2 regions of the Rhizobium sp. CCGE531 genome follow, and region 2 is predicted to be linked to the other one. Evidence: riboswitches for the same ligand, from Rfam matches in the RefSeq annotation. Region 2 holds a riboswitch; the other holds the start of a gene.
The links. A riboswitch is a leader RNA that binds a small molecule or an ion and turns the genes downstream of it on or off. The one in region 2 is predicted to bind S-adenosylmethionine.
Positions count from the first base shown of each region.

Region 1: another riboswitch for S-adenosylmethionine. It lies ahead of metA (homoserine O-succinyltransferase); the one in region 2 lies ahead of CCGE531_RS03355 (O-succinylhomoserine sulfhydrylase).

Region 1 covers NZ_CP032684.1:3,850,418-3,866,018, forward strand. Annotated here, with positions in the region: gene epmA (EF-P lysine aminoacylase EpmA) at 1-966, opposite strand, end outside; gene efp (elongation factor P) at 1,118-1,687, shown strand; gene CCGE531_RS18750 (ABC transporter ATP-binding protein/permease) at 1,900-3,750, opposite strand; gene CCGE531_RS18755 (MoxR family ATPase) at 3,916-4,758, shown strand; gene CCGE531_RS18760 (IS110 family transposase) at 4,887-5,828, opposite strand; SAM riboswitch at 6,178-6,255, shown strand; gene metA (homoserine O-succinyltransferase) at 6,304-7,230, shown strand; gene CCGE531_RS18770 (VWA domain-containing protein) at 7,234-8,427, shown strand; gene CCGE531_RS18775 (aldose epimerase family protein) at 8,811-9,836, shown strand; gene CCGE531_RS18780 (GntR family transcriptional regulator) at 10,073-10,846, shown strand; gene CCGE531_RS18785 (SIS domain-containing protein) at 10,843-11,874, shown strand; gene nagA (N-acetylglucosamine-6-phosphate deacetylase) at 11,874-13,031, shown strand; gene CCGE531_RS18795 (SIS domain-containing protein) at 13,055-13,783, shown strand; gene CCGE531_RS18800 (multidrug efflux RND transporter permease subunit) at 13,789-15,601, opposite strand, start outside.
Region 2 covers NZ_CP032684.1:668,264-683,864, forward strand. Annotated here, with positions in the region: gene argF (ornithine carbamoyltransferase) at 1-385, shown strand, start outside; gene CCGE531_RS03340 (Hsp33 family molecular chaperone) at 434-1,423, shown strand; gene apaG (Co2+/Mg2+ efflux protein ApaG) at 1,534-1,926, opposite strand; gene CCGE531_RS03350 (DNA helicase) at 2,540-3,253, shown strand; gene CCGE531_RS03355 (O-succinylhomoserine sulfhydrylase) at 3,321-4,508, opposite strand; SAM riboswitch at 4,552-4,630, opposite strand; gene CCGE531_RS03360 (2'-deoxycytidine 5'-triphosphate deaminase) at 4,802-5,896, shown strand; tRNA gene CCGE531_RS03365 (tRNA-Gly) at 5,955-6,028, shown strand; gene CCGE531_RS03370 (LysR family transcriptional regulator) at 6,040-6,942, opposite strand; gene CCGE531_RS03375 (MFS transporter) at 7,044-8,270, shown strand; gene CCGE531_RS03380 (acyltransferase) at 8,385-8,960, shown strand; gene CCGE531_RS03385 (transporter substrate-binding domain-containing protein) at 9,119-9,964, shown strand; gene CCGE531_RS03390 (tellurite resistance TerB family protein) at 10,030-10,443, opposite strand; gene CCGE531_RS03395 (thermonuclease family protein) at 10,626-11,705, opposite strand; gene CCGE531_RS03400 (helix-turn-helix transcriptional regulator) at 11,721-12,386, opposite strand; gene CCGE531_RS34725 (hypothetical protein) at 12,529-12,924, opposite strand; gene CCGE531_RS03410 (DUF952 domain-containing protein) at 13,063-13,419, shown strand; gene CCGE531_RS03415 (quinone-dependent dihydroorotate dehydrogenase) at 13,416-14,504, shown strand; gene CCGE531_RS03420 (MATE family efflux transporter) at 14,480-15,601, opposite strand, start outside.

The DNA.
Region 1 (15,601 bases), 860 kb from region 2:
GCTCGCATCGGGCATGACGGCAAGCGCCTGCAGAAAATCCTCGTCCAGCGGATAGGTCTCGCCATAGACGCGCTGCTTTTCCGCCATCTCGATCTCGAACCGGCGTCGCTGCTCCTTGGCATTGGTGAGCTCGCCGAAGGCATTGGCAAGCTCGACGCCGCAGGCATAGAGCTCGAAGCGTTCGGCAACGCGGTGATCCCCAGCCGAAGGCCGGGCAAGGGCCGCCTCGGAAACGGGATATTCGTCGAGGACCGTGGCGCGGCCGAAGCCAAGATTGGGTTCGATCTTCTCGACCAGCACCCGGCTGAAGAGATCCTGCCACAGATCGTCGTCGGCAACGCGAATGCCCGCCTGGCGCATATCCGCCGCCAGACGCTCGCGATCCGTCGACCCGTCGAGGCCGATGGAGGCAAAGAGATCGATGCCGGCATAGCGCTCGAAGGCGTCAGCGACGCTGATACGCTCGGGCGTCAGGAACGGGTCCGTCTCGGCACCGCGATAGCTTAGCTTCTTTGCACCGACCGTCTCGGCCGCCAGCGCCAGAAGCGCGGCGCAATCGGCCATCAGTGCCTCGTAGCTCTCGCCTGCCCGGTACCATTCGAGCATGGTGAATTCCGGATGGTGCAGCGGCCCGCGCTCGCGATTGCGGTAGACATGGGCGAAACAGGCGATGCGCTCCTCGCCCGCCGCCAAAAGCTTCTTGCAGGCGAATTCCGGCGAAGTGTGCAGATAAAGAGGCGAGGCCCTGCCGTCGGTCGTTAGCGCCTCGGTCTCGAAGGCATGCAGATGCGCCTCGTTGCCGGGCGACACCTGCAGCGTCGCCGTATCCACCTCGATGAAGTCGTTGCGCGCGAAGAAAGCCCGCAGCGCCACCTGAATGGCATTGCGGCCGATGAGGAACGGCCGCCGGTCCGCATGGACATTGCGGGTCCACCAGGGGGACGCTTTGCTCGTCTTCGGCTTCATTCCTAGCTTTCTTCAGGACACCAGCCGCCTTAGGGGTGGCAATTTCCATTAATTTAGGGTAGTTGCGCCCCCAAGCAAACAAAAGCTGCGTCTCGGAGAGCATTTCGACAGTCCCTCTACGACGCAAAACGCAGCGTTACAAGGAAGTCTTATGGTCAAGGTCATCGCCTCTTCCGTCCGCAAGGGCAACGTTCTCGACGTCGACGGCAAGCTCTACGTCGTTCTCACCGCCGCGAACTTTCATCCGGGCAAGGGCACGCCGGTCACCCAGGTCGACATGCGCCGCATCGTCGACGGCGTGAAGGTCTCCGAACGCTGGCGCACCACCGAGCAGGTCGAGCGCGCCTTCGTCGAAGACGTGAACTTCCAGTACCTCTATGAAGACGGCGAAGGCTTCCACTTCATGAACCCGGCCAACTACGACCAGGTCGTCGTCGACGTCGACACCATGGGCGACCAGAAGGCTTACCTCCAGGAAGGCATGACCTGCGTTCTGTCGATCCACGAAGGCATTCCGCTGGCACTCGAACTGCCGCGTCATGTCACGCTGGAAATCACCGAAACGGAACCGGTCGTGAAGGGCCAGACGGCATCGTCTTCCTACAAGCCCGCCATGCTGGCGAACGGCGTGCGCACCATGGTGCCGCCGCACATCAACGCCGGCACCCGCGTCGTCATCGCCACGGAAGACAATTCCTACGTCGAGCGGGCCAAGGATTGAGCAATTCCAGGAAAACTGCGCAGCGGTTTTCCGCCCGGAATTGCTAGGAAACAAAGAGATGGAGCGGTTCGGAGTTTCCGTGAAAAGCTGAACCGCTCTGAGCGGCCAGCCGCTTCATTGCATGAGAAAACGCCTCGTCGGGATGACGGGGCGTTTTGCGTTTCGGGAGAACGGAAGCCAAATCGATCTCGTCGAGGCATCACGAGATCGCGTTATGGCGTATTGGCCCTTTTCTGACCCTTCTGCGCCGTACTGACGGCTTCCGGCGGCGTATCGATCTCAATGCTGTGCTCATGCGAAACCAAGGTCTGCAGATGCAGGAGGCGTGGCGACATGGCCTGCATGAAGGCCTCGGAGCGGCCGATATAGATCAAGGTCGCACCAGCCAATTCGGCCAGCAAGGCACAGGCCTTCACCTGAACTTCGGCCTCCAGCCCTTCCAAGGCATCGTCCAGGATGACCCATTTCGGCTTTGCCAACAGCAGATGCGCAAAGCCGATGGCCTTCTGCTCTTCGGTATCCAGCAATCGATCCCAGCGGGCCTGCGTATCGAGGCGACTCTTGAGGCGGCCGAGGCCCACCTTCTCCATGACGGCATCGACGGCGGCATCGTCATAGGCGTCGCGATCCTCGGGGAAGCAGATCGCCTCTCTCAAAGTGCCGCTCGGAACGTAGGGCGTGTGCGGCATGAACAGCATATCGTCCATCGGCGGCAAACTGACCGTGCCGGAGCCGCTGTACCATTGATGCGCCAGCACCTCGAACAGCAACCGCCGGTTCACCCCGTGATCGCCATTGATCATGAGGTGTTCGCCGGCATTGATCGTGACCATACCCTCGGCGACCTGGAAGCCGTTTTCGGTGTCCTCGTCATTGGTCTTCGTCGAAATCTCGAGGTCGGTCCACACCATCGTACCCGGTGCTGCCTTGTCGAAGACCAGCATGTGCGGCATCGGGGTCTTGTCGTCCATTTCCGTCAGGGCCTTGCGGAAATCGGTGACGCGCATCAGCGTGGCGCGCCATTCGGCGATCGGGCCGAAATTGGCGACATACCAGCGCAATGCCGAATTGACCTGATTGAAGGCACCGACGGCCACCATGAGCTGGCCGAAGGTCAGACCACCGGAGAAATAGGCGGGTGCGGCAACGAGGATCGGGATGATCAGCACAAGCCAGCCATAGCCTGCCGAGACCCAGGTCAGATTGGTATTGGCGATGGCAAGCTGGCGGATGACGCCAAGGACAGCGGAAATATCGAGATTGATCCGCCGCCGTTCGTTCTCCTCGCCACCGGCAATGGTGATCGCCGCCATATGCTCGTTGGCATGCATGAGCGCAAAGCGCAGCTCGGCTTCCTTCGAATAGCGGTCCGCATTCAGCCGCACCAGCCGGCGGCCGACGAACTGGCTGAGGAACGACGCCGACCCGGCATAAAGGATCGCCGCCCAGACCATGTAGCCGGGGATCGCGAAGCTCGCGCCGTTGACCTTGAATACCATGCCGCTGGACAGCTCCCAGAGCACGCCGATAAAGCTCAAGAGCAGGATCGTTGCCTGCACCAGGCCGATGGCAAGCCCGGTCGTGCTTTCGGCGAGATTGCGGGCATCTTCATGCAGGCGCTGGTCGGGATTGACGCCGATCAGCCCGGAGGAGGCGAGACGAAGCGCGCGCTTGGCCTGGAGCCACTGATTGACCAGGTCCCGCGCCAGGCCTTCGCGCATGTAGAGCGCGGTCATCTGGTTGAGCCAGGCCTGGACGACGTTGAGGACCAGAAGCGAGCCGGCGATGATGCCGAAGACGCCGAGCTGATGGAAGAAGGCGGTGATATCGCGCCTTGCCAGCGAATCGTAAAAGGGCGCGTTCCAGCTGTTGAGCAGCACCTGGACATAGGCCGTGACCATGATGATCAGGAAAAGCGCTACGGTCAGGGAAATGATCTTGATGCGGACGGGCGAATTCCAGAAAGCCGAGAACATCATTCTCAGCCGGAAGAAAAGGCTCAAATCGTACCCGACCTGCTCGTTTCCCTGGATATTCGGCTTGGCTTGCGCTTCAACTGCCATCAGCACTTCCCTGCGACGCACATCCCGTCAATTAACCATGACCCGCCCCCATGTCCATCCTTGCAATAGATCAGTGCGATCACGTTGCTATATACACGGTTTCACGCCTTGAACCGAATTCGGCCAGCAATTAGCTTGCACATGAAAGATTGAGAAAGCCTTCCGATGCAATTTCAGGGAACCGCGGACTATATCGCCGACAAGGATCTGATGGTCGCCGTCAATGCCGCAATCCGGCTGGAACGCCCGCTTCTCGTAAAGGGCGAACCGGGCACGGGCAAGACCGAGCTCGCCCGTCAGGTGGCTGCGGCCCTCGGGCTCGATCTCCTCGAATGGAATGTAAAATCGACGACGAAAGCGCAGCAGGGCCTCTACGAATATGATGCGGTTTCACGCCTGCGCGACAGCCAGCTCGGCGACATCAGAGTTCACGATGTCGGCAACTATATCCGCCGGGGCAAGCTCTGGCAGGCCTTCACCTCGCCGAAAAAATGCGGGCTGCTGATCGACGAGATCGACAAGGCCGATATCGAGTTCCCCAACGACCTGCTGCAGGAACTCGACCGCATGGAATTCCATGTCTACGAGACCGGCGAGACCATCCGGGCCGCCGTCCGCCCGATCGTCATCATCACGTCAAACAACGAGAAGGAACTGCCGGACGCCTTTCTGCGCCGCTGCTTCTTCCACTATATCCGCTTCCCCGACATGGAAACGCTCGCCCGCATCGTCGAGGTGCACTATCCCGGCATCAAGCAGGCGCTGGTGCATGCGGCACTCACGCAATTCTTCGAAATCCGCGACGTGCCGGGCCTTAGGAAGAAACCTTCGACCTCCGAAGCCCTCGATTGGATCCGCCTGCTGGTCGCCGACGACATCGATGCCGAAACGCTGCGCGCCGATGCGAAGAACGCACTGCCGAAGCTGCATGGGGCGCTTCTGAAGAACGAGCAGGACGTCCATCTCTTCGAGCGGCTGGCCTTCCTGGCGCGCGGGCAAGGGAAGTAATGCGGCTTGCCGAGCCTTTCGCCCGCAGAACTGCGGACGTCACTTGCAAGAAGACGTCACTTGCAAGAATAAGAGAGCTGCGCCACCCGCCCTCGCCCTTCGAGGCTCCGGCCTTCGGCCTTCGCACCTCAGCAACCGTGTTGGTTGATCCAGGGTGTCCGTCTTCGGACGATTGTGTTGAGGATGGTTGCGAGTTTTCGCATAGCGGCGACGATGGCGACCTTTGGCGGTTTGCCGGCATCGCGCAGCCTTGCGTAGAAGGCCTTGATGGTTGGCGAACAGCGGAGGGCTGACAAGGTCGCCATGTAGAGGGCGCAGCGCACGGCGGACCGTCCACCTGCGATATGGCGCTGGCCGCGCATGGCGCCGCTGTCGTGGGCCATTGGTGCAACGCCGATCAGGGCGGCAAGTTTCTTGTCATCGATGCTGCCGAGTTCAGGGAGTTCGGCGATGAGAATGGCGGCGGTGATCTCGCCGATGCCGGGCACGGAAAGCAAAAGATCGCGCCGTTCGACCATATCGGGTTCGGTCTCGATGGCCAGGGTGATGGCCGTGTCGATGCGGGTAAGCTGCGCCTTGAAGGAGGCAAGCAGCTCGTGAATGAGGGCGGCGATATCCGCAGATGCATGTTCGAGGCGGTTCTTCTCGGCAACGGCCATGTCGATGAGTTGCCGACGGCGGGCCACCAGCGCGGCCAAGGCGATGCGGCCGTCGTCGATATGGGGGATCTGTGCCGGCCGCATCGCCTTGGCGAAGTGCAGGATGACCCGGGCATCGACCTGATCGGTCTTGGCCAATCGGCCACTGGCTCTGGCAAAATCGCGGACCTGGCGGGGATTGACGACGGCAACCGCAATACCGGCCGCCATCAATGTGCGCACCATGCGCATCTCGTAGCCGCCGGTTGCTTCGACGACGACCAGACTAGCTCCCGCGACCGCGGCTGCAAGCCCATCGCAACCTGCCGCATCATTGTTCCATCGCGCCACCGATGTGGCGCCGTCGAGCGCGACGTCAAGATAAGCCTTGGAGACGTCTATCCCGACCATAACATCCTGTGAGGCATTCATGGGTGCTCCTCCTTGCAACGCGGGCTCGAAGCCCAGCCAACCGTTCGAGCAGAAAGGATGCGACAGAGGCGCTTGCTGAGGTACGGGTTCAAGACCCAAGGATGACACGCACCTCCGTCACGCCACCCATCTTACACTATCGCCAACGTACAAGGGTGAGGTCTGATCTCCTGCACCCTAGTACGAACCCTCTCTGCCTCACCCTGAGGTGCCTTGGCGCTGAAGCGTCAGCGCAAGCGTCAAGGCCTCGAAGGGCGAGGCAGCCCCGGAGCCTATTTGCCCACGTCAAAAACGGAACCAGCCCACCGCCTCGCTTGCCCATTGACCCGCAGGAATAGCAGGTTTATGCATTTCTCCTTGTGGTGATTTGGCCGGCCGGCTTGCAGCCACGTTAAATAAGTCGCTAAAGGGCCGCGTGCGGACCGGTAGCGATTCATGATCGCGGCCGGTTTTTTTGTATTTGGCGAGTGAAACAATGCCCATCAGGATTCCCGATACACTGCCCGCATTTGAAACCCTCCAAACCGAGGGCGTGCGGGTGATGACCGAAACGGTGGCGTTCCGTCAGGATATCCGCCCCCTTCAGATCGGGCTTCTCAACCTCATGCCGAACAAGATCAAGACCGAGGTCCAGATGGCGCGCCTAGTCGGCGCATCGCCGCTGCAGGTGGAGTTTTCGCTGGTGCGCATCGGCGCGCACAAGGCCAAGAACACCTCCGAGGAGCATCTCCTTGCCTTCTACGAGACGTGGGAAGAGGTGAAGCACCGCAAGTTCGACGGCTTCATCATAACGGGCGCGCCGATCGAGCTGCTCGAATACGAAGATGTCACCTACTGGGACGAGATGCAGCAGATCTTCGACTGGACGGCCACCAACGTCCATTCGACGCTGAACGTCTGCTGGGGCGCGATGGCGGCCGCCTATCATTTCCACAAAGTGCCGAAATACACGCTGACGGAGAAGGCATTCGGCGTCTATCGCCACCAGAACCTGAAGCCCTCTTCCGTCTATCTCAACGGCTTTTCCGACGATTTCGCCATTCCCGTCTCACGCTGGACGGAAGTGAAGCGCGCCGATATCGAAAAAGTGCCCGGCCTGCAGATCCTGATGGATTCGAGCGAGATGGGCGTCTGCCTCGTGCACGAACAGGCCTGCAACCGGCTCTACATGTTCAATCACGTGGAGTATGATTCCACCTCGCTGGCGGACGAGTATTTCCGGGATGTGAATGCGGGCGTGCCGATCAAGATGCCGCACAACTACTTCCCGCACAACGACCCGGAGACTGCCCCGCAGAACCGGTGGCGCAGCCACGCGCACCTGTTCTTCGGCAACTGGATCAACGAGATCTACCAGACCACGCCGTATGATCTGGAGGAGATCGGCCAAGAAAGGACTTGAGGCTTGTTCATTCCCTTCTTCCTGAAACTGAAGGAAGCGAAGGTTCCGGTCACGCTCCGGGAATTCCTGTCGCTGCTCGAAGGGATGGAAGAAGGGATTGCCGATTATGACGTCGAAGCCTTCTACTATCTGGCGCGCACGACGCTGATCAAGGACGAGCGCTTCATCGATCGCTTCGACCAGATCTTCGCCGACTATTTTCGCGGCGTGGAAGCGATCGGCGGCAATGCCGATGGAGAAGCGGTTGAGCCGACCGCCATTCCCGACGAATGGCTGCGCAAGCTCGCCGAGCGGCATCTGACAGAAGAGGAAAGACGGCAGATCGAGGCGCTCGGCGGCTTCGACAAGCTGATGGAGACGTTGCGCGAACGGCTGGCCGAGCAGAAGGGCCGCCACCAGGGCGGCTCGAAATGGATCGGCACGGCCGGAACCTCGCCCTTCGGCGCCCATGGCTACAATCCCGAGGGCGTGCGCATCGGCCAGGAAACCTCGCGTCATCGCCGCGCGGTCAAGGTCTGGGATCGCCGCGACTTCAAGAATCTCGACGACGGCGTCGAGCTCGGCACCCGCAACATCAAGGTGGCGCTGAAGCGCCTGCGCCGCTGGGTGCGCGAGGGTGCGGCCGAAGAGCTGGACCTTTCCGGTACCATCCGCTCCACCGCCGAACATGGCTATCTCGACGTCCAGACCCGGCCGGAACGCCGCAACGCCGTCAAGCTATTGATGTTCTTCGATGTCGGCGGCTCGATGGACGACCATATCCGTGTTGTCGAGGAACTCTTCTCCGCCGCTCGATCAGAGTTCCGGCACATGGAGTATTTCTACTTTCACAACTGCCTCTACGAGGGCGTGTGGAAGGACAATCGCCGCCGGCGGGTGGACATCACGGCGACGACGGACCTGATCCGCACCTTCGGCCCCGACTACCGCATCGTCTTCGTCGGCGATGCGTCGATGAGCCCCTACGAAATCACCCACCCGGGCGGCTCGGTGGAGCATTGGAACAAGGAGGCCGGCGAAGCCTGGCTTGCCCGCATGACCGGCCATTTCCGCAAATGCATCTGGATCAACCCCGTGCCGGAGAGCTATTGGGGCCACACGGCCTCCATCTCCATCGTCCGCCGCCTGATGACCGACCGCATGTATCCGCTGACGCTTGGCGGCCTGGAAAAGGCGACGCGGGAATTGTCGCGCTGAGTGTTGTGATCTGGAATTCGTAATAATCGGGCGTGCACTGTCTTGCTGAACCTTCGTGCCTGGCCCCTCACCCCAACCCTCTCCCTGCTCGCGGGGAGAGGGGCTCTACAGCGGTCTCTTTACGAACCAAAGTGCAACCGTCTGCCACGGTCATCCCCTCTCCCCGCGAGCGGGGAGAGGGCTAGGGTGAGGGGCCGTTACGAAAACCAGCCGCTCTGTCTTACCCATTGCATACTCCCGGCGCAGTCTGGGAACCATGAGGCTGAGCCGAGGCTTGATCGGCAGCCCCATGCCTCTAAATTTCGCCATTGAATCGGTTGCGGAACGGCGCGAATGGGGGCAGGGTCTGGCCTCGCATTTCGATAGGGAGTGGATGAGCTGATATGACGGAAAGCACTTTGCAGCGGGAAATTTTTGGGACGACGGCCGATGGGGAGACCGTCTATCGCGTCAAGATATCAGGCGGTGGCCTGACGGCGCATATCATGTCCTGGGGCGCGGTCATCCAGGATCTTCGCCTTGACGGCCACGAGCCGGCGCTTCTGCTCGGCTTCGACAATTTCGTCGACTATCCCGCCCACTCCTCCTATTTCGGCGCCACGCCCGGCCGCTGTGCCAATCGCATCGGCGCCGGCCGCTTCACGCTTGACGGCAAGGACTACCAGCTCGAGCTCAACGAGAAGGGTGTCACGCATCTGCACGGCGGCAAGGACAATATCGCCAAGCGCAACTGGACGATCGTGGAGTATGATACCGACCGCGTTGTCCTGAAGATCGTCGATCCCGATGGCCGCGCCGGCTATCCCGGCAATTGCACCATCCACGCGACCTATCGGGTGCATGGCAATGGCGAACTCTCGGTGACCTACGAATCGACCACCGACCAGCCGACGCTCGCCAATGTCTGCCAGCATGCCTATTTCAACCTCGACGGCCGCGACGATGCGCTCGGCCACGACATCATGATCGCCGCCGACCATTATACGCCGACGGATGAGAAGCAGATACCGACAGGCGAAATCCGCTCAGTGGAAGGCACGGTCTTCGATTTCCGCGAGATGGCGCCGATGAAGCGTTTTGAAGGAAGCGAGCAGGCGCTTTACGATCACAATTTCTGCCTGTCGAGCGAGCGCACCGCCAAACGCTCCGTCGTGCTTGCCCGCAGCGTCAATTCCGGCGTGTCGCTCGAGGTGCGCACCACCGAGCCCGGCGTGCAATTCTATGCCGGCTTCAAGCTCGACGTGCCGGTTCCCGGCCATGACGGCCGCAAGATCGGCCCGTTCGCCGGCTTCTGTCTGGAAACGCAGATCTGGCCCGATGCCATCAACCATGAAGGCTTCCCCAATGCCGTGCTCCGCCCGGGCGAGGTATTGCGGCAGGAAACGGACTATATCTTCACCAAGAACTGAGGCCGAGCATGATGCCGAAAAGTGTAAACGGTTTTCGGACGACATCATGCTCTACTTCCTTGATTCCAGAGCGAATTCAGATTTTAGGCCGAACAGACCTAAAATCTGAATTCGCTCTGGGCCACGTCCTGCTCTCTTGAGAATCGGCCGGGCGTCCAAAGCGCCCGGCCGATTTTTTTGCGACGCGAACAGATTCACCTTGTGAATTGGTTCTAAATAGGTTCTAAATAAACACCATGGATAGAACCAGTTTGATCGCCGAATTGAACAATCGCGGCCTCGGCGAGGGAACCGGGAACGGACCACTTTATAAGCGCCTGGCGCAGGCGCTGACCGGCCTCATCCAGGAAGGGCTGCTGAAACCAGGTACGGCGCTGCCGGGCGAGCGCGATCTCGCCGGCGCCCTGCAGATCGGCCGCGTTACCGTACGAACTGCCTATCGTGACCTGCTCACATCGGGCGTCATCGAATCCCGTCACGGCAGCGGCACCTTCGTCTCGCAGCATGTCGAGCGCATTGAGCAGCCGCTCTGGCGCCTCTCTTCCTTTTCCGCCGATATGCGCTCGCGCGGCCGCGAACCGGCAGCGCGCATCCTCCAGCGCACCGTCAGCGCACCGGCCCCGGAAGAATCATTCCTCCTCGGCCTCGGCCTCGACGAGCCCGTGCTGCGGCTCGACCGATTGCGCCTTGCCGACGGCCAGCCGCTTGCCATCGAGCGCGCCGTCGTTCCCATCAAATTCCTGGGCGAAGAAGCCATATCCGAAGGATCGCTCTATGATGCGCTGGCCGCCAGGGGCTTCAAGCCCGTGCGCGCCCAGCAGAGGCTGACCGCGGTGACGCTCGACCCCACCTCCGCGTCGATCCTGACGGTCAAGGCGGGGGCGCCGGCGCTGCTGATCGAACGCGTCTCCCGCCTCGCAGACCAGCGCGTCGTTGAATACACACGTTCGCATTATCGCGGCGATGCCTATGATTTTGTTGCTGAATTGAGAATTGGAGATGACCAATGAGCGAGACCCAATCCCTGATGCTGACGGAAGCCGGACAATCGCCGGAGGTGGTCGCAACCCTGCTTGAGAAGGAAAAGCCTGCTTTTGCCGAGATCGCGAAGCTCTTCGCCTCGGGGCGCCCGTCGCTGATCACGACGGCGGCGCGCGGCTCTTCCGACCATGCGGCGACCTTCTTCAAATATCTCTTTGAAATCTCCTGCGGCATCCCGGTCGCCTCCGTCGGCCCGTCGATCGCCTCGGTCTATGGTGCGCCGCTTCACCTGAAGGGCGGCATCCACTTCACGGTTTCCCAATCCGGCGGCAGCCCCGACATCATCGCGCTGCAGACCGCCGCCAAGAAGGGCGGCGCAACTACGATCGCCGTCGTCAACGTCACCGACAGTCCGCTCGCCAGGGAAGCCGATATCGTGCTTCACCTCAATGCCGGCCCGGAAAAGAGCGTTGCGGCCACGAAATCCTTCATCGCTTCCGTCGCCGCGCTCGCCGGCGTCACCGCGACGATTTCGCAGGACAAGGCGCTGTCTGCCGGCCTCGCGAAGCTGCCGGAAGCACTTGCGGCGACATCAGGCATCGACGGCAAGGCTGCCGAAGACGTGCTGTTCAATGCCTCCTCGCTCTATACCGGCGGCCGCGGCCCCGCCTTCGCCATTGCGCTCGAAGCGGCCCTGAAGGCGAAGGAAACCGCCGGCCTGCATGCGGAAGCCTTCTCGCTGGCCGAACTCATGCATGGTCCGATGCGCCTCGTACAGCCGGGCTTCCCGATCGTCGCCTTCTCTCCCGACGATGCCGCCTTCGCCAACAATGCGCAGGCGCTGGAGCGCCTGCAGAAGCTCGGCGCGACCGCCGTCTCCTTCTCGACCGCGCCGCTTGCCGGCATCAATCTGCGCATGCCGAGCACCGGCAACGGCCTGCTCGACCCGCTGGTGTCGCTGCTGTGCTACTATCGCCTCGTCGAGGCCGTAACGCGGCGCAAGGGTTTCGATCCGGATAAGCCGGCTAATCTTCTTAAGGTAACGGAGACCATGTGATGGACTACAAGGTCTTTACCGGCGCCCGCATCTTCGATGGCGACCGTTTTCATGAAGACAGCGCGCTTGTCGTCGGCAATGGCCGCATTCATGCCATCACCGCCGTCAACGACGTGCCCGAGAATGCCGAAACGATCGGCCTCGATGGCGGCGTCCTTTCCCCAGGCTTCATCGATGCGCAGGTGAACGGCGGCGGCGGCCGCATGCTGAACGATGAGCCCTCGCCCGAATCCATGTATATGATCGCCGCGGGACATCGCCCCTACGGCACGACATCGCTGCTGACGACCCTCATCACCGATGTCGCAGCCGCGACGACAGCGGCGATCGAAGCGGCCATCGAGGCCGTCAAGGCCAATCGCGGCGTCGCCGGCCTGCATCTGGAAGGTCCGCACCTGGCGCCGGCCCGCAAGGGCGCGCATCTGGCCGAGCTGATGCGCCCCGTCGAGGACAGCGACGTTAGAACCTTCATCCGCGCCCGCGAGGCGATCGGCACGCTGCTGGTCACGATCGCGGCCGAGCAGGTCACCGAGCGGCAGGTGCAGGCGCTCAGCGAAGGCGGCGTCATCGTCAGCATCGGCCACAGCGATTGCACGGCGGAAGCGGCCAATGCGCGTTTCGATGCCGGTGCGCGCGGCGTCACCCATCTTTTCAACGCCATGAGCCAGATGGGTCATCGCGCACCCGGTCTCGTCGGCGCGGCGATCGACCATCCCGCCCCCTGGTGCGGCATCATTGCCGACGGCCATCATGTCGAGCCGATCGCGCTTAGGGTTGCGCTGCGTGCCAAGCGCGGCGAAGGCCGGCTGTTCTTCGTCACCGATGCCATGTCGCTCGTCGGCACCGATCTTCCGAGCTTCACGCTGAACGGCCGCACGGTCTATCGCACCAAGGGCGGATATTGCTCCAAGCTGACGCTTGACGACGGCACGCTGGCGGGCTCGGATGTCGATATGGCCTCCACCATCCGCTATGGCGTCAATATCCTCGAGCTGCCGCTGGCGGAAGCCTTGCGCATGGCGACCTCCTATCCCGCCCGCTTCCTGCGACTGGCGGATCGCGGCCACCTCACACCGGGAATGCGCGCCGATCTCGTTCACATCAGCGACGGCATCGAAGTCACGGAAACATGGATCTCGGGTCAACCTTCGGCTTGACACAGCATACAGGGACGTTCGGCATGACCGCAGTCACGGACAGCTATTTCTCCGCCCTCATCGGCCGGCTGGAAATCCTGCGCGAGGCGCTGGCCGAACCCATGTCCCGGGCTTCCGCCGCCATTTGCGCGGCCGCGCGCGCCGATCGCCGCGTCTACGTCTTCGGCACCGGCCATTCGCACATGCTGGCGGAAGAGGTGCATTATCGCGCCGGTGGTCTAGCCTTCACCATCCCCGTGCTTGTGGGATCCGCCATGCTGCATGAAGGCGCCGTCATCAGCTCAGTCTATGAGCGTACCGAAGGCCTTATCCGCCCGGTCTTCGAGCGTTACGGCATGCAGCCGGGTGATGTGCTGATCATCGCCTCCAACTCGGGCGTCAACGCCGCGCCGCTTGAGGCGGCGGACTATGGCCGCGAAATCGGCGCTACCGTGATCGCCATCACCTCGCTCGCCTATTCTGCCGCGATTGCCAACGGGCGCAGGAAACTCGCCGATATCGCCGAGATCGTGCTGGATAATGGCCTGCCGCCGGGCGACGCCATGATCGACCTGCCGGGCACCGGCCTGAAGGTCGGCCCGGCATCGACGGCGGTCGGCGCCACCGTGCTGAACGCCATCTTCGCCGATGTCGCCGCCGAACTCAGTAAGGATGGCGATGCGCCGGTCTACCTCAGCGCCAACATGCCGGGCGCCAAGGAAACCAATCAGCGGCTGGTCAGGAAATACCGGCCGCGCAATCCGCATCTCTGATCGGTTTATTGGGCTGCATCGGAGGCTGATGACTCTTCTGCCGCAGCCTCCGCCTGTCGGCGCCGCCGGCGCAGGACGACGTAGAAGACAGGCGTCAGGAACAGGCCGAACAGCGTCACGCCGAGCATTCCGGAAAAGACCGCCGTGCCGAGCGACTGGCGCATTTCCGCGCCCGGGCCGGTGGCGATCATCAGCGGCACGACACCGAAGATGAAGGCGAAGGCCGTCATCAGGATCGGACGCAGGCGCAGATGGCTGGCCTCGATCGCCGCTTCGACGGCACTCTTTCCCTCGAGCTGCGCCTGCCGTGCAAATTCCACGATCAAAATCGCGTTCTTGGCCGCAAGACCGATCAGCACGATCAGCCCGATCTGCGTCAGGATGTTGTTATCCATCCCTCGCAGATACACGCCGATCAGCGCCGCCAGAACCGCCAGCGGCACGATGAGGATGATCGCAAGCGGCAGGACCCAGCTTTCATACTGCGCCGACAAAGCGAGGAAGACGAAGATGACCGACAGGGCGAAGATATAGATCGCCGTATTGCCGGTATGCTTCTCCTGATAGGCGAGTTCCGTCCATTCGAATGTCGTGCCCGAAGGCAAGAGGTTCTTCGCCAACCCCTCCATGATGTCGAGGGCCGAGCCGGTGGAAATCCCCGGCCCCGGATTACCCTGGAGAGGAACCGAGACATACATATTGTAGCGCTGCACGAGTGTCGGCCCGGTCGTATCCCGGATATCGACCAGCGTGCCGAGCGGCACCAGCGCCCCGGTCGCCGAACGGACCTTCAGCGCCAAAATGTCCTCGCGATCCATGCGATACTGCTGATCGGCCTGCGCCCGCACCTGATAGACGCGGCCGAAGGCGTTGAAGTCGTTGACGTAGGACGTGCCAAGATTGATCGACAGGGTCTCGAAGATATTCGGGATCGGCACGTTGAGCGCCCGCGCCTTGTCGCGATCGATTGCCAGGAAATATTGCGGGCTGTTGGCGGAGAAGGTGGTGAAGACGCCGCTGACGCCCTTGTTCTGCGCGGCAGCGCCCATCATCTGGTAAGCGAGCGGCAGGATGCGGCGCATATCCGGATTTTCCCGGTCCATGATCTGCATCTTGAAGCCGCCGGAATTGCCGACGCCGCGGATCGACGGCGGCGGAATGGCGATGATGAAGGCTTCCTGGAGGCCCTGCAGGCTGCCGAAGAGTTGGCCGATGATCTTGGTGGCCGTATCGCCGCTCTTCAACCGCTCCTCGAACGGCTTGAACGGCGTGAAGATGACGCCCGAATTCGAGGCATTGGTGAAGGTCGCGCCGTTGAAGCCGGCGAAGGCGACGGCATTGGCGATACCAGGCGTCTTGTTGATGATGCCGGTCGCCTTCTGGATGACCGCATTGGTGCGCGCGAGCGAGGCCCCGTCAGGCAATTGGACGACGACGATCGCATAGCCCTGGTCCATTGTGGGAACGAAGCCCTGCGGCACGATCCGACCCATGTACCATGTGCCGGCGAGTAGCCCGGCGAAGACGAGAAGCGTGCAGGCCAGCGCCACCCATGTGGTCACGAGATGGCGGACGATCCAGGAATATCCGCGGCTCATCCGCTCGAAACCCCGGTTGAACCCGTCGCCCATAGCACGGCCGAACCGCGCGAAGATATTGTTGGATTTCTCGTGGCTGTGCGGGCGTAGCACGATCGCGGCGATCGCAGGCGAGAGTGTCAGCGAGTTCAGGCAGGAAATCGCCGTCGCGACCGAGATCGTCACCGCGAACTGCCGGTAGAACTGTCCGGAAATGCCGGGAATGAAAGCAGTCGGCACG
Region 2 (15,601 bases):
CATGAACATGGCGGTACCCCTTGGTTCCGAGCCGAAGGATCACTATCTGAACTGGGCCCGCAACGAGGGCGCCGAAATCATGCTCTCGCATGATGCCGACCGGGCGGTCGCCGGCGCCGATTGCGTGGTAACCGATACCTGGGTTTCCATGAATCAGGAACACCGGGCTCGCGGTCACAACGTCTTCCAGCCCTATCAGGTCAACAAGGCTTTGATGGCACAGGCCGGCCAAGACGCATTGTTCATGCATTGCCTGCCCGCCCATCGCGGGGAGGAAGTGACGGACGAAGTGATCGATGGTCCGCAATCCGTTGTTTTCGATGAGGCGGAAAACCGCCTTCATGCGCAAAAGTCGATTCTTGCTTGGTGCCTGGGCGCGATCTGAGGATATGAAGCCGCGCCTTGAGGGCGCGGGCGCAGTAGGAGTAAAGCAATGGCTGAAAATGCCGCCTCGCTGGGTCAATTCGATTTTGCCGGTGACGATCACGTCGTCCCCTTCCAGGTGGAGGGGCTCGATGTGCGCGGCCGCGCCGTGCAGCTTGGTCCGCTTCTGGACACGATCCTGGCCCGGCACGATTATCCGACGCCGGTAGCGCGCCTTTTGGCTGAGTCTATCGTTCTCACGGTTCTGCTCGGCACGTCGCTGAAATTCGAAGGCAAGTTCACCGTGCAGACCAAGGGTGACGGCCCCGTCGATCTTCTGGTCGCCGATTTCTCGACGCCGGAAAATGTTCGGGCCTATGCGCGTTTCAATGAAGAGGCGCTGGCAAAGGCCGTCGCCGAGGGCCGGACCGAACCGGAGCAGCTGCTCGGCAAGGGCGTGCTTGCCTTCACCATCGATCAGGGCCGTTTCAGCCAGCCCTATCAGGGCATCGTCGCGCTCGACGGCGCTTCGCTCGAGGAGATTGCCGGCACCTACTTCCGCCAGTCGGAGCAGATCCCGACGCGCGTGCGCCTGGGTGCCGCCGAGCTCTTCGATCGCGACGGGGATGGCAAGCCGCGTCATCGCTGGCGGGCCGGTGGCCTGATTGCGCAGTTCCTGCCGGAAGCGCCTGAGCGCATGCGCCAGCCGGACCTGCATGGCGGCGACGGCGATACCGGCATGCGCGATCATGCCGAGGACGATGCCTGGGCGGAAGCGCGCAGCCTGGTGGAAACCATCGATGCCGACGAGCTGACGGATCCGCTTGTTGGTACCGAGCGCCTTCTCTATCGCCTGTTCCACGAGCGCGGCGTGCGCGTCTATGAGCCGAAGGCGGTTTTCGATCGCTGTTCGTGCTCTCGCGACAAGTTGAAGGGTGTGTTGAAGGGCTTCACGGACGAGGAGATCGAGGCGAGCCAGGACAATGGCGAAATCGCAGTGACCTGCGAATTCTGCTCGACGACCTATCGCTTCGAAGCGTCCGAGATAGAAGCGGCCTGATGTCGCTCTGGAGTATTTCCAGGAAAAGCGCGCAGCGGTTTTCCGTCCGGAATGCTTAGCAAAACAAGAAGATAGGGCGTTTTCGCGATTCGAAGAAAAGCGGAAATGCTCTAATTCAGCGTGCGCAGCAGGTTCGGCGTATCCAGCGAAAAGGCGGGGATCTTGACATGGAACAGCTCCCCGTCGTCCGTCTCCATCTGGTAATGGCCGAACATCATGCCTGACGGCGTGTCCAGCGGACAGCCGGAAGAATATTCATAGGTATCCCCGGGTTTCAGGTGCGGCTGCTCGCCGACCACGCCGGGGCCTGTCACCTCATCCACGATGCCGTTCATGTCGGTGATGTGCCAGTAGCGCGTTACCAGCTTGACGGCCGTTTTGGAATGATTGGAGATGACGATGCGGTATCCCCAGACATAGCGGTCGTCGTCCGGATCGGATTGCTCCTCCAGATAAAAAGGTTCTACGACCACCTCGATGTCGCGTGTTAGGGCGCGATACATGCCTGATACCTTGCCACTGCCCTGAAGTGTCGAGTGCTTCTTCAAGCCTCATTGCCGCTTCAGCATTTCCAATGCTCGCGGCATATTATCCGCTTTCCACCACACCCGCAAAGTGCAGGACGTCTAGCGGTATCCTATAACCAGCTCGTTCCGTCAAGGAACGGCGTGATGAAAACTTGCGTGAACGGGTAGAGCATCCCGGCACTTAGCTATTACAGCTAATAACGAAGGTTAACGAGGCGTAGAAAGAAGTATCTAAAATGGCCTATCATTTGGTCTTGTCTACCACAAAGCCGCTCTTCCCGTCTTTGGCGAGCGGAAACGCTTGCCGCTATCAAAGGTGCACTTGCAGGTTTCCCATCGTATCTGCAGCCCGCTGACCAAAATCTCCAGCTCATATAATTCCTGAATTCGTCTTATGTTCCCTTGCAAGGGCATGACCGTAATTTTCCTCGGAAAGGATTTCGGCTATCATCTGATTCTGGCATCGCCCGTGCCTCCCCCCTCCATTCGGGAAAGTATATTTCATGCGGGGCCGTCGATAACCGAACCGACTGTTTGAGCGCCTGGCATAAGGAGGGGTTGCGGTCACTGCTCGCAATAGGAGGTTTATATGAGGCTTTCAGTCCCTGTTTATCATTTGAAGCGTAAGGCACGGCTTTTGTCGCGCCAACAGAATATCCCCCTGCATGCTGCATTGGATCGCATCGCGGCCGGTGAAGGTTTTGGAGGCTGGAGCTTGCTTGCAAGCAAAACCAACACAGCCGTACCCGTCGGCGAGTTGTATTCGCGTTCAAGCCCGGGTGATCTGGTGCTGATCGGTGTTCGGCGCGGTCACGGCAAGACCCTGATGAGTCTAAGGCTCGCCGTCGAAGCCATGAAAGCTGGCAATCGCGGTGTCTTCTTCACGCTGGAAGACACGGAAAAGGTCGTTCTGGACCGTTTTCCTGTCATCGGTGCCGATCATGCGGAATTCGCTGATCTATTCGATTTCGACAATTCGGATGCCATCAGCGCCGACTATATCGTCGAGAGGCTGGCCGGGGCGCCGCGCGGCACGCTGGCTGTGGTCGATTTTCTGCAACTGCTCGATCAGAAGCGGGAAAAGCCGGAACTGATGATCCAGGTTCAGGCGCTGAAGGCGTTTGCGCGCGCCAGAGGCGTGATCGTCGTCTTTGTCTCACAGATCGATCGCGCTTATGATCCGGCGCAGAAACCCTTGCCCGATCTTTCGGACGTCCGCTTGCCTAATCCGCTGGATCTCAAGCTGTTCGACAAGATGTTCTTCCTGAACGACGGTCTGGTTGAGTTCAAGGCCGCCAGCTGACGAGCTGTCATTGCCCGATGAGGGCAGGTCGAGCCGCCCAGAGAAAATCTGGGCGGCTCGATTGATATCAGGCGGAAACCTGCTCGAGGGCACGAGCGAAATCCTCGACCAGATCCTGGCTGTCCTCGATACCGGCGGAGAAGCGCACGGTGCCCGGCGAAATGCCGAGCTCGGCGCGGGCCTCGTCGGTAAGGTTCTTGTGCGTCGTGGTGGCCGGATGGGTGATCAGGCTCTTGCTGTCGCCGAGATTGTTGGAGATCTTCACGATGTCCAATGCGTTCTGCAGCTTGAAGGCCGCTTCCTTGCCGCCCTTGAGCTCGAAAGCCACCAGCGTCGAGCCGCCGCTCATCTGCTTGGCGATGATATCGGCCTGCGGATGGTCCTTGCGGCCGGGATAGATCACGCGGGCGACCTTGCTGGTTTGCTCAGCGAGGAAATCGGCAATCTTTGCAGCATTTGCCGTCTGCTGGGCAACACGCAGCGGCAGCGTCTCGATGCCCTTCAGCAGCGTCCAGGCGGTGAAGGGAGACATGGCCGGGCCGGTATGGCGGAAATAGTCCTGCAGGTTCTCGTCGATCCACTGCTTGTCGGAGAGGATGACGCCGCCGAGCGAGCGGCCCTGGCCGTCGATATGCTTGGTGGCGGAATAGACGACGATATGGGCGCCGAGTTCCAGCGGTTTCTGGAAGAGCGGGGTCGCGAAGACGTTGTCGACCACGACCTTGGCGCCGATCTGGTTGGCGAGCGTGGCGACGGCAGCGATATCGACCACTTCCAGCGTCGGATTGGTCGGGCTTTCGAGGAAGAAGAGCTTGGTGTTCGGTCGAACAGCCTTTTCCCAGTTCTCGACGAAGCGGCCGTCGACCAGCGTGCATTCGATGCCGTATTTCGGCGCCAGTGTTTCGACCACCCAACGGCAGGAGCCGAAGAGGGCGCGGGCGGCAACGATATGGTCGCCGGCCTTCAGCTGGCAGAGAATGGCGGCGGTGACGGCGGCCATGCCCGAAGCCGTGGCGCGGGCATCTTCAGCGCCTTCCAGCGCGCACATGCGCTTCTCGAACATGTCGTTGGTGGGGCTGCCGTAGCGGGCGTAGATGAAGCCGTCCGTCTCACCCTTGAAGCGGGCTTCCGCGGCTTCCGAGGTGTCGTAGACGAAGCCCTGGGTCAGATAGATTGCTTCGGAGGTCTCGCCGAATTGCGAGCGGAGTGTTCCGCCGTGAACGAGCTGGGTTGCGGGGCGCCAAGTCTTGCTCATGCCATCACCACTTTCAAAACAAAAAAACCGGCCGCGAAAGCAGACCGGTTTCAACCCGGTCTTTTTAGCCACTTGTTTAACGTGGCTGCAAGCCGACCGGCCAAATCACCACGGGATAAGTTGCAATACTGCCGTTGACCGCTTGCGTCAATTCCCCGAGTTTGGTTTTGTCTGCGGCAAATTACTGGCCGCGCATCCGTCTGGATGCGCAAAAGCCGCAGTAACATTTCGAACGGCGCTCGGCCTGGCAGATCTATTCTCGACTTGCCGGCTTATGCGGCTGGGAAAGAGGCATGATGGCTCGCAATACTGGAATTCTGGCCGATCGCGCCATCGCCGCGCTCTTTGAAACCGGGCGGCTGACGAGCGAGAGGGAACTGGACGTCGATCAGATCCAGCCGGCAAGCCTTGACCTCAGGCTTAGCGCCCATGCTTTCCGCGTCCGCGCCAGCTTCATGCCCGGTCCCTCGCATCTCGTTGCCGACAAGCTCGACCGGCTGAAGCTGCATGTTATCGACCTTTCCGAAGGCGCGGTGCTGGAAACCGGCTGCGTCTATATCGTGCCGCTGATGGAGCGCCTGGACCTGCCCGAGGACATGTCGGCCTCCGCCAATCCGAAGAGCTCGACGGGCCGTCTCGACATCTTCACCCGCGTCATCACCGACCGCGCACAGGAGTTCGACAAGATCCCGGCCGGCTATTCCGGCCCGCTTTACCTCGAAATCAGCCCGCGCACCTTCCCGATCGTCGTTCGCCGCGGTTCGCGCCTGTCGCAGATCCGCTTCCGTGTCGGCAAGGCCTTGCTCACCGAGCCGGAGCTTCTGGCGCTGCACGAAACCGAGACGCTGGTCGCCAGCAAGAAGCCGAACATCACCGGCGGCGGCATTGCGCTGTCGATCGATCTTGCCGGCGACAAGGAAGGGCTGATCGGCTATCGCGGCAAGCACCACACCGCCGTCGTCGATGTCGACAAGAAGGCTCAGCACGATATTTTCGACTTCTGGGAGCCGCTCTACAGCCGCGGCCGCACCGAGCTGATCCTCGATCCGGATGAATTCTACATCCTGGTCTCGCGCGAGGCGGTGCATGTGCCGCCGCATTATGCCGCCGAGATGACGCCGTTCGATCCCCTAGTCGGCGAATTCCGCGTCCACTATGCCGGCTTCTTCGACCCCGGCTTCGGCCATGCGCCGGCCGGCGGCCGCGGCAGCCGCGCCGTGCTGGAGGTGCGCAGCCACGAAGTGCCCTTCATCCTCGAGGACGGCCAGATCGTCGGGCGTTTGATCTATGAACACATGCTGGAACAGCCAAGCAGCCTCTACGGCTCCGGCCTCGGCTCGAACTATCAGGCACAGGGCCTGAAGCTCTCGAAGCACTTCCGGCTCTGATCCGTCACTGACCGGCCTTGACAGAGGCCGTCAAGTGTTGGACATCTCAAGGGTACAGGCGGGTGTAGCTCAATGGTAGAGCAGCAGCTTCCCAAGCTGAATACGAGGGTTCGATTCCCTTCACCCGCTCCAAAATTTTCACGTCAAAAACGGCCTCTTTCTTTCAGCGTTCCCGCCAGCGCTTCGCCGAAGGTCGCAATCGGGCGGGCAAGCCGCCCCGCCGGTGGGCGATGTACCAGCCAGTTGACGACTTTCGGGCTGAAATCCGGCACTTCGACGATCTCGATCGCATTGCGCCAGCGGCTGTGCGCCAATGCGGCAGGCGTGAGGACACCGATGCCGACGCCGCGTGCGACCAGCGATATGCGCAGATCGGCGCTCATCGCCTCGACAGCGACCTCGAAGGGCAGGCGCTCCGCTTCGAAGCGATGGTGAATGAAGGCGCGGAAGCCGCAGCCGCTCTGGTTCATGATCCAGGGAAAGCGGGAGAGGTCTTCAAGCCGCGGCGTCTTGGGAACGCCAAGCGACGGCGCGGCAACGAGGATGACGCTGTGGACCCCAAGCACATCGCCGACGACATTATCAGGCGGCTCGACGCCCTCCGCCAGGCAGACGGTGGCGGCATCCAGCTGGCTATGCGCCACCTGCTCGATGAGCTGCGGCGACCAGCCCGAGACGATGCGCAGCGTCAGTTGCGGAAACTCGTTGCGGAGCTGGTCGAGAGGGGCCGAGAGTGCCGCCTCCGAGAGATAGGGCATGATGCCGAGGCGGAATTCGCCGCTGATCGCGCCACCGGGCGAAACGCCGGCCTTGAGGTCGTCGAGCGAACGCAGGACGCGGCGTCCATGCTCATAGGCCTCGCGTCCCGCCGCAGTCGGCTTGAGCGGTTTGGATTGCCGGTCGAGCAGCGCAATGCCGAGACTGTCTTCCAGGTTCTGGATGCGCCGGGTAATGCCTGGCTGCGTCAGGTTGATGCGTGCCGAGGCAGCAACGATCGAGCCCGTTTCCACCACGGCGACGAAAGCTTCAAGATCATGAATGTTTATGATGAACTCGCATAATCATTATTATTTCATTTCAATTGCCGCATTATGCAGCAAGGCGATAAACATGGCTATCGATATTATCAGAAATCATTGGAGAGGCCATGTCCCAGGTCCCCGAACGCATTGCGAGTGAAGCCGAAGACGATGCGCCAGAGGCGGTCGCCGCTCCCTCGACTTTACTGTTTGCCGTCGCCACCGGTGTCATTATCCTCAATCTCTTCGCGCCGCAGACGCTGGTCGGCATCATCGGCCCATCCCTCGGCTTTTCGGAAAGCGGCGCCGGTCTGGTGGCCATGGCGTCGCTGCTCGGCTATGCCGCCGGCCTGTTTTTCCTGGTGCCGTTGGCCGATCTGATGGAAAACCGCCAGCTGGTGCTGCGCATGCTTTTGTCAGGCTTGGTCATGGCCGTTGCCGCCGCCCTTGCGCCGACGGGTTGGAGCCTCCTGATCTTCCTCTTTCTGCTGGGTGCAGCCTGTTCGGCGATCCAGATCCTCGTGCCGGTCGCGGCAGGCATGGCGCCGCCCGAGCATCGTGGGCAGGTGATCGGCAATGTCATGAGCGGCGTGATGGTCGGTATCCTTGTGTCGCGCCCGTTGGCGAGCCTCTTTGCCGATTTCTGGGGCTGGAGGAGCTTCTATGCCATGAGCGCCGCAACCCTTGCGCTTCTGGCGGCCGTGCTGGCCCTGCGCCTGCCCGAACGGCGGCCTTTGGTCAGCGCCAGCTATGGAGCCCTGATTGGCTCGCTCTTCCAGTTGCTGCGGGAGGAACCCGTGCTGCGGCTGCGCGCCTTCACCGCCGCCCTGATGATGGCGAGCTTCAGCCTCTTCTGGACTTCCGTTGCCCTGCGCCTGGCGCAGCCGCCATTCTCCCTTAGCCAGTCCGGCGTCGCGCTGTTTGCCCTGGTCGGCGCCGGCGGTGCCGCCGCCACCTCCGCCTTTGGCCGCATGGGCGACCGCGGCTGGACGCGGACGGCGACGCTTGTCGCGCATCTGATCGTGCTTGCCGCCATGGCCCTGGCCGCCTGGGTCGGCGAGATGAGGTCCGGCGACTCCGTGGCCCTGCTGATCCTTCTGGGTGCTGGCGCCGTGATGCTCGATGTCGGCGTGACCGGCGACCAGACGCTGGGACGCCGCGCCGTCAATCTTTTGAAGCCGGAGGCACGAGGGCGCATCAATGGCCTCTTCGTCGGCATCTTCTTCCTCGGCGGCGCGCTGGGTTCGGCGCTTGCCGGCACGGCGTGGGATTTCGGCGGCTGGATTGCCGTCTGCGCGGCCGCGGCTGGCTTCGGGCTGATTGCCTTGATCACCGGCCTTGCCGCGCGTGCATGAACTCTGCAGAGGGGGCCGGCACTTGCGGTCCCGCCTCTGCATCGCCATGTCCTAGCCCTTCAGGTGGGTGTCAGACGGATATGACAGAAGGGCGCCCCTCGTAGGAGCGTCTAAATGCGCGGCATTGCATGGTTTTTGAGGTTGAGGGCGATCTTTCGGAGCGGCGTCCTCAAGATCGCCCGCAGTACGAAAGTTCCGCTCGGCACCAGGATCATCTGGAAGCGCGGCGATGTTCGTATTGGCGAGCGGGTGCATTTCCGCAAAGGTGTCGTCATCGATGCGCAAGAGGGCAGCATCGAAATCGGCAATCACGTTTCCTTCAATGATTACAGCATTTTGCTAGGCCGTGGCGGCATCTCCATCGGCAACGACGTGCGCATCGCCGCACATGCGATGATCGTCTCTTTCGATCACAATTTCGATGATGTTTCGCAGCCGATCCGCCTTCAGGGCGTGACGAAGAAACCGATCGTCATCGAAGACGATGTCTGGATCGGTGCGGGAGCCAAGATCCTCGGCGGCGCCCATGTCGCCAAGGGATGCGTCATCGGCGCCAATGCCGTCGTCAAGGGAAAGACCGAGCCCTACGGCATCTATGTCGGAGCTCCGGCAAGACTGCTGAAGCGGCGGGGAGAAGCCGACGACAGCAGATCGGGAAAGGTCGAACAATTCGCCGGCGCGAAAAAGTAGTCGCGGGCGCTGCGGCTGCCGTTGTCGAGCGCGATATTCCCCTCGATATTCCCCCTGCGGCATGACTCTGCTACACCGTATCGGTGAATCAGGAATGTGCATCCACGACGGGAGGCCGGATCAAGACCATGCGTGTTTGCCTTTCGTCGCCGATTTCCATGGCCTGGTCTATGGCGCATGCGGCGCTGGTCGCCATGTCCTGCGCCCTGCCGCTCGCCGCCCAGGAGGCGAAGCCGCCGAACCTGCCGATCCTGTTCGATGCGCGCGAACGCCTGCCGAAACCCGATCTGTCCTCGCTGGTCAGGCTGCGATTCCTGACCTCGATCGATTTTCCGCCCTTCAACTTTCTCGATCAGAACGGCAAGCTCACGGGCTTCCATGTCGAGCTTGCCCGCAAGATCTGCGACGAGCTCGACATAGCGGACAAGTGCCAGATCCAGGCCTTGCCCTTTGGTGAGCTGCAGGGTGCACTGGCGACTTCGCAGGGCGATGCCGTGATATCAGGCGTGGCAGTGACGCCGGAGCTGCGCAAAAGCTTCGCCTTCTCGCGCCCCTTCCTGATGCTGCCGGCCCGCTTTGTGCGCAATCTGAAGGCGTCGATCAGCGGCACCACGGCCGCGTCGCTTTCGGGCCATTCGGTCGGCGTCGTCAGGGGGACGGTGCATGAGGCCATGCTGGCCGCCTTCTTCCCCGCGATCAAGCCGGTGCCGTTCGACGACAAGGATGCGCTGCTGGCAGCGGTCAAGGACGGCAAGGTCGATAACGCCTTTGCCGACGGCTTGCAGCTTTCCTTCTGGGTCTCGTCACCGGCCGCGGAAAAATGCTGCGCCCTGTTCGATGGTCCTTATCTGTCGCAGCAGTTCCTCGGCGAAGGCATGACCATCATGCTGCGCCAGCGTGATGCCGATCTGACGGCCGCGATCAACCATGCCCTTGCCACGCTTTCGCGCGACGGCAGGCTGCAGGAAATCTATCTGCGTTACTTCCCCTATGGGCTTTACTGATCAGAGCAATTCCAGGAAAAGTGCGCGGCGGTTTTCCGTCCGGAATGCGTAAAACAAGAAAATGTCTAGGCCTTGCGATAGCGGGCAATGGCGCTGCGCTCGATGGCGGCGCAGGTGAGCTTGTCCAGGCCGAAGCGATCGCGAAGCAGGCTGAGCAGGCGCAGCTCCTCGGCCTTGACCGACAGATCGGCCGAAGCGACTTCGACGGCAAGCGCATAGGCCGTGTCGTAAAGCCGCGCCGGCAGCGTGTCGCGCACGGTTTCCAGCACGATGTCCAATCCTTCATCGCTTGAAAGAAGCTTGGCGCAATCGCGGGAGACGGAAATCAGCTTTTCGTCGTCGAACCCCTTGAAGACCGGCAGGGCGTGAATGAGCTCGCCAATGCGGCTGAGCTCCCGGTCGTTCATCGTGCGGTCGACGGCCGAGGCCAGTACCATGACGTAGATCAGGGCCTCGTGAGCAGAAAGCGGCTTGTTCATGACAGGCGAAGTCCTTTGAATTTGGCAGACTGAAAAGTCGGGCGTCTCATGGCAAAAGTTACTGCATAATTCCTTAAATCGGAATCGATTTAGGGATAAAATTATGCAGCAGATTTAAAGTGCTACAGCGACCTTCGCGCGTCCTATATGACGCGCGGCGCTGTAATGGCGGAAGCAAGGCGTCAGATCGGATTGAGCGGATCTTCCTTGGCCGGCGGCGGTGCAAGCGTCGATTTCCCGTTCTTGCGTGGATCGTCTCCATATATGCCGCGCTTCTTCTGCCTGGCCTCATCGACAAGGGACGCAAGCGGAGAGCCGGGTTCCGGATCGGCCCAGCCGAAGCGGACGAGCCAGGCGCTGAGATCGACGCGGACATAGCGGCACTCGCCCTTGACCATGCCCTTCCAGGCGGGGTCCGGCACATCGCAATCGATGGAGCGGCCGCGCAGATACATGCGGAATGCCGTGCGCGCGGCCTGGCCGCATGGCCAGCTGTCGCCGCTCGGACCGGTGCACATCCGGCCGACATCGGTCGGAATGATCCCGCTCAGTTGCACGCTCCTGCCGCCAAGGGTCAGTATGCCCACCTGGTCGGCAAAGGGGCGGACAAGCTCGATCGTCGTCGTCTGCCCCTGCGGCTTGGATGCCGGATCGAGTGAAGTCTGTTGCGACTCGGGCTTGGGCTGGGCTTGCTGCTGCAGCTGTGGGGGAAGGGTCCGATGTGCGGCTGCCGACATTTCCCTATCGATCTGGTCGGCCGGGATTCGGTTGTCCGGGATGGGATCGGCGGCGGCCTTGTCCGGGGTGGCGTTCGCGGGCACTGGTTTCTGGGCGGCGGCGATATCCACATCCTTCGCAACGTCACTGGCCGGCATTTTCGCGGTATCATCCGTGGCCGATGCAGGCGATGCCGCCGCCGCAATAGCCGGTAATTCCGGGCTGCTGTCGGAGGCTGTGGCTGGCTGGGTGGTCTTTTCGTTTGTGGCTTCTTGCGTGGAACTGGCCACCTGCACCGTCGACAGGCTCTTTGGTTGCGATTTGCTCGACGCCGTATCGTCCTGCTTGGCCATTTCGACGGCTTTTGCGTCGGCCCTGGCTGCGTCCGTCGGCGCGGTTGCGACGGGCTTGCTTTCAGCCGTCGTGGCGCCGCCGCCTCGGCCGGGTAGGGCAAAGCCATGCTCCCCGATTTGGACCGCGACGAGGGTCAACCAGGAACCGACGACTGCGCCTACCGCGCCTGCAAGCCAAAGATTACGACGCATAACGAGAAAACTTTCCTATTGGCTGGCCCATATGATCCGGGCGATCCATTCCACATCCGCAAGATCGAAGCTGCGATTGGGGTGTTCGGGGTTCAGCGACAAGAGTTCTATCGACTTCGCGCTCTGCCGCAGCAGGACCTTGGCCATCACTTCACCCTCGCGGGTCTTCACAACGACACGGTCATTTTTCCTGATCTGAGCGCCTGGCTCGACGATCAGAATATCCCCGTCGCGATAGAGCGGCAACATGCTTTCGCCCTGAACCTCGAGCGCATAGGCACCAGCCCTTTGCCCGGCCGCGACGGGAAACTCCACCATGTCCCAGCCCTGGCCGGCGGGGAAGCCACCATCGTCGAAGAAGCCGCCGGCGCCCGCCTGGGCAAAGCCGATTAGGGGAATGGCATTTCCAGCCGGCGGAATCCCGTTCATTGCCAAGATGCCCGGCGGCTCGGCCGGTCGGATGAAGCTCAGGAACTGCTCCAGGCTGGCTCCCGTCGCACCCAGGATCTTGGCGATCGATTCCGTCGACGGCCAGCGCAGGCGCCCGTCCTGGCTCAATCGCTTCGACTTGTTGAAGGAAGTGGCGTCAAGCCCGGCGCGGCGCGCGAGGCCGGAAGGGGTCAAGGCATGCCGCTCGGCAAGCCGGTCGATCGCACCCCATATCTGCTCGTGTGACAGCATCGCCGCTCAGCATCCGCGCGCCGGCTCGCCCGGCGCTTAATTCTTCAAAAAAAGGTTAACCGAGGCATTTTGGCGAGTAAAGACCGGCATAGGAATAAGGTCCTTTATCCCCGTGCTTTCATCATGCGGCTTTTCGCCGGCATCACGTCTTCTGCGGCAGCGGCTTGGTGTCCGGCTGCTCATTCTGGAATTCCTTCGCCATGCCCATGAAGCCGCGCATGAATTTCTGCATGATGCCGAGCGTGCGGTCGACCTCGGCATCACTGGGTAGGTTTGAGCCCTTGTTCGAGGCGACGGTCTTTTCCAGTTTCGTCACGCGATCGGCGAGGCGGTCGAGCTCGTCATCATAGGCGGCGCGCTCGTCGGCGGCCATGCGGCAGACAAGGTTGCCGCCCTGGTCCTGGCAAATGGACATGGCGCCCGTCTGCTTGTCGAGGCGGATGAAATGATCGCCGCTGCGCTCCAGCTGGAAGCGTGTCGCATCCGGTTCGGCTGAAAGAGCCGGTGTGGAGAGAAGAAAAGCAGCGGGCACAAGCATGGCTGCAAGGCCGATTTTCAGTTCCTTCGTCATGTCATCCTCCGGATTTTCTGCGTTAAACCTCAAATCCATCACGGAAACCGTGGACATGGGCTGATGTTTTCGTGCAAAGCCCTATCAGCACAGCTTTACATAGGGATGATGACCGCCATGCCAATGGTTTACAAGATCGTGCCGGATGCGCTCTGGCAGCAAGCCAGACAAACCGGCGTTTTTCATGGCGCGGCGATCGATCTGACCGACGGCTTCATTCATTTCTCCACCGCGAAGCAGGCAAGGGAGACGGCCGCACGCCATTTCGCAGGGCAGACCGGCCTGCTGCTGGTAGCGATCGACGGCGAGGCGCTCGGCGACAAGCTGGTGTTCGAACCCTCGCGCGGCGGCGATCTCTTCCCGCATCTCTATGCGCCGCTGCCGCTTTCGGCCGTGCTCTGGGAAAAGCCGCTGCCGCTCGGCGACGACGGCGCCCACGTCTTTCCGGAGATGGCGGAATGATCGGCGCCTTTCGCGATCTCGGCCGGCGCGGCCTGTTCCTGTTCGATCCGGAAACCGCGCACGGCATGTCGATAGCTGCGCTGAAATCCGGCCTCGTACCGGCCTGCCGCATCAGCACCGATCCTCGCCTGCGCCAGACCGTAGCCGGGCTCGATTTTGCCAATCCCATCGGCATGGCGGCCGGCTATGACAAGAATGCCGAAGTGCCGGAGGCATTGCTGAAGCTCGGCTTCGGTTTCACGGAGATCGGCACGGTGACGCCGAAGGCGCAGTCGGGCAATCCGCGCCCGCGCATCTTCCGCCTGGTCGAGGACGAAGGCGTCATCAACCGTCTCGGCTTCAACAATGAGGGCCATGAGGCGGCTTTCCAGCGGCTCAAAGCCATCCGCGGCAATGGCATCATCGGCGTCAATATCGGCGCCAACAAGGATAGCGTCGACCGCATCGCCGATTACGTCGCCGGTATCCGCCGCTTCTATTCGGTGGCGCGCTATTTCACCGCCAATATCTCCTCGCCGAATACGCCGGGCCTTCGTGATCTGCAGGCGCGTGAAAGCCTGTCGGCCCTTTTGTCGGCCGTGCTCGCCGCCCGCGACGAGGAAGCGGCGAAGGCCGGTAAGCTCATCCCCGTCTTCCTGAAGATCGCCCCCGATCTGACCGAGGAGGGCATGGATGATATCGCCGCCGAAACCTTGTCTCATGCGCTCGACGGTTTGATCATCTCCAATACCACGCTGTCGCGCGATGGCTTGAAGGATCAGCGGCAGGCCAGGGAGGCCGGTGGTCTTTCCGGCAAGCCGGTCTTCGAAAAATCGACCACGGTGCTCGCGAAGATGCGCCGCCGCGTCGGCGCTGCGCTGCCGCTCATCGGCGTTGGCGGCGTCTCGTCGGCGGAAACGGCGTTGGATAAGATCAAGGCAGGCGCCGATCTGGTGCAGCTCTATTCCTGCATGGTCTACGAAGGACCGGGACTGCCGGGCCGGATCGTTGCGGATCTCTCGAAGCTGCTCGATCGCGAGCGTGCCGGCTCGATCCGCGACCTGCGCGATGCCAGGTTGGATTACTGGGCGAACCGAAACGTCTGATCGGCTCGTTTCTTCAGGCCGATCGCCAGGAAGATGCCGCGAAACAGCAGGAAGGCGTTCATGGCCATCCAGAGGCCGTGATTGCCGAGCGTCGGCACGAAGACGGCGAGCGCCGCGAGGTATCCACCGAAGGATAGCAGCATCTTGTTGCGCATCTCGCGCGACCATGTGGCGCCGATGAAGACCCCATCCATCAGGAAGGCAAGCGCGCCGGTCAAGCCCGTAATCGCCGCCCACGGCAGATAGGTTTCGGCGGCGGTGCGCACCTCTTCGGAGGTCGTCAGCAGACGGATTATCGCCGGCCCGACGGTAAAGAAGAGGACGGCTGCGGCCAACGCCAGCCCGAAGGACCAGATGGCCGTCAGCTTCAGCCCGCGCTCGAAGGCTGGGCGATAGTTGGCGCCGATCGAACGGCCGGTGATCTGCTCGGCGGCATTCGCCAGCCCGTCGAGATAGTAGCTCGTCAGCAGGAAGAAGTTCATCAGCACCGCATTGGCGGCGAGCATGACGGCGCCGAAGCTGTTGCCGATGCGCGTCATCAGCGTGAAGGCGCCGATCAGCACGAAGGTCCGGATGAGGATATCGCGGTTGAGCGCGAAAAGCTGCGTGAGCTTGGCGCGCGAGAACAGTTCCGCGCGCGCCGGCCGTTCCTCGCCGGCAAAGCTGCGCAGCACGATCGCAAGCCCCAGCAGCATGCCGCTCGCTTCGCCGATCAGCGTGCCCCAGGCAACGCCGGCGACACCCCAGCCGAGCCGGAGGCCGAGCAGGATGGCGAGCACGATATTGACGCCGTTGATGACGGTCTGCAGCAAGAGCCCGATGCGGCCCTGGCCGCGGCCAAGCACGAAGCCGAGCAGTGCGTAATTGGCAAGCGCCGCCGGCCCCGAAAGCATGCGTATGGAGAAATAGGTGCGTGTCGCGTCGGCAATGCCGCCTTGCGGCCCCATCAGCTTGATGCCGATCCAGAGCAGCAGCGGCGACAGAAGGACGATCAGGAAGCCGCAGCCGAACGCCGAGATCAGGGCGCGCCAGAAGACTGCCTGCTGCTCGTGCCGGTCGTGGCGCCCATAAGCCTGGGCGGTCAGCCCCGTCGTCGA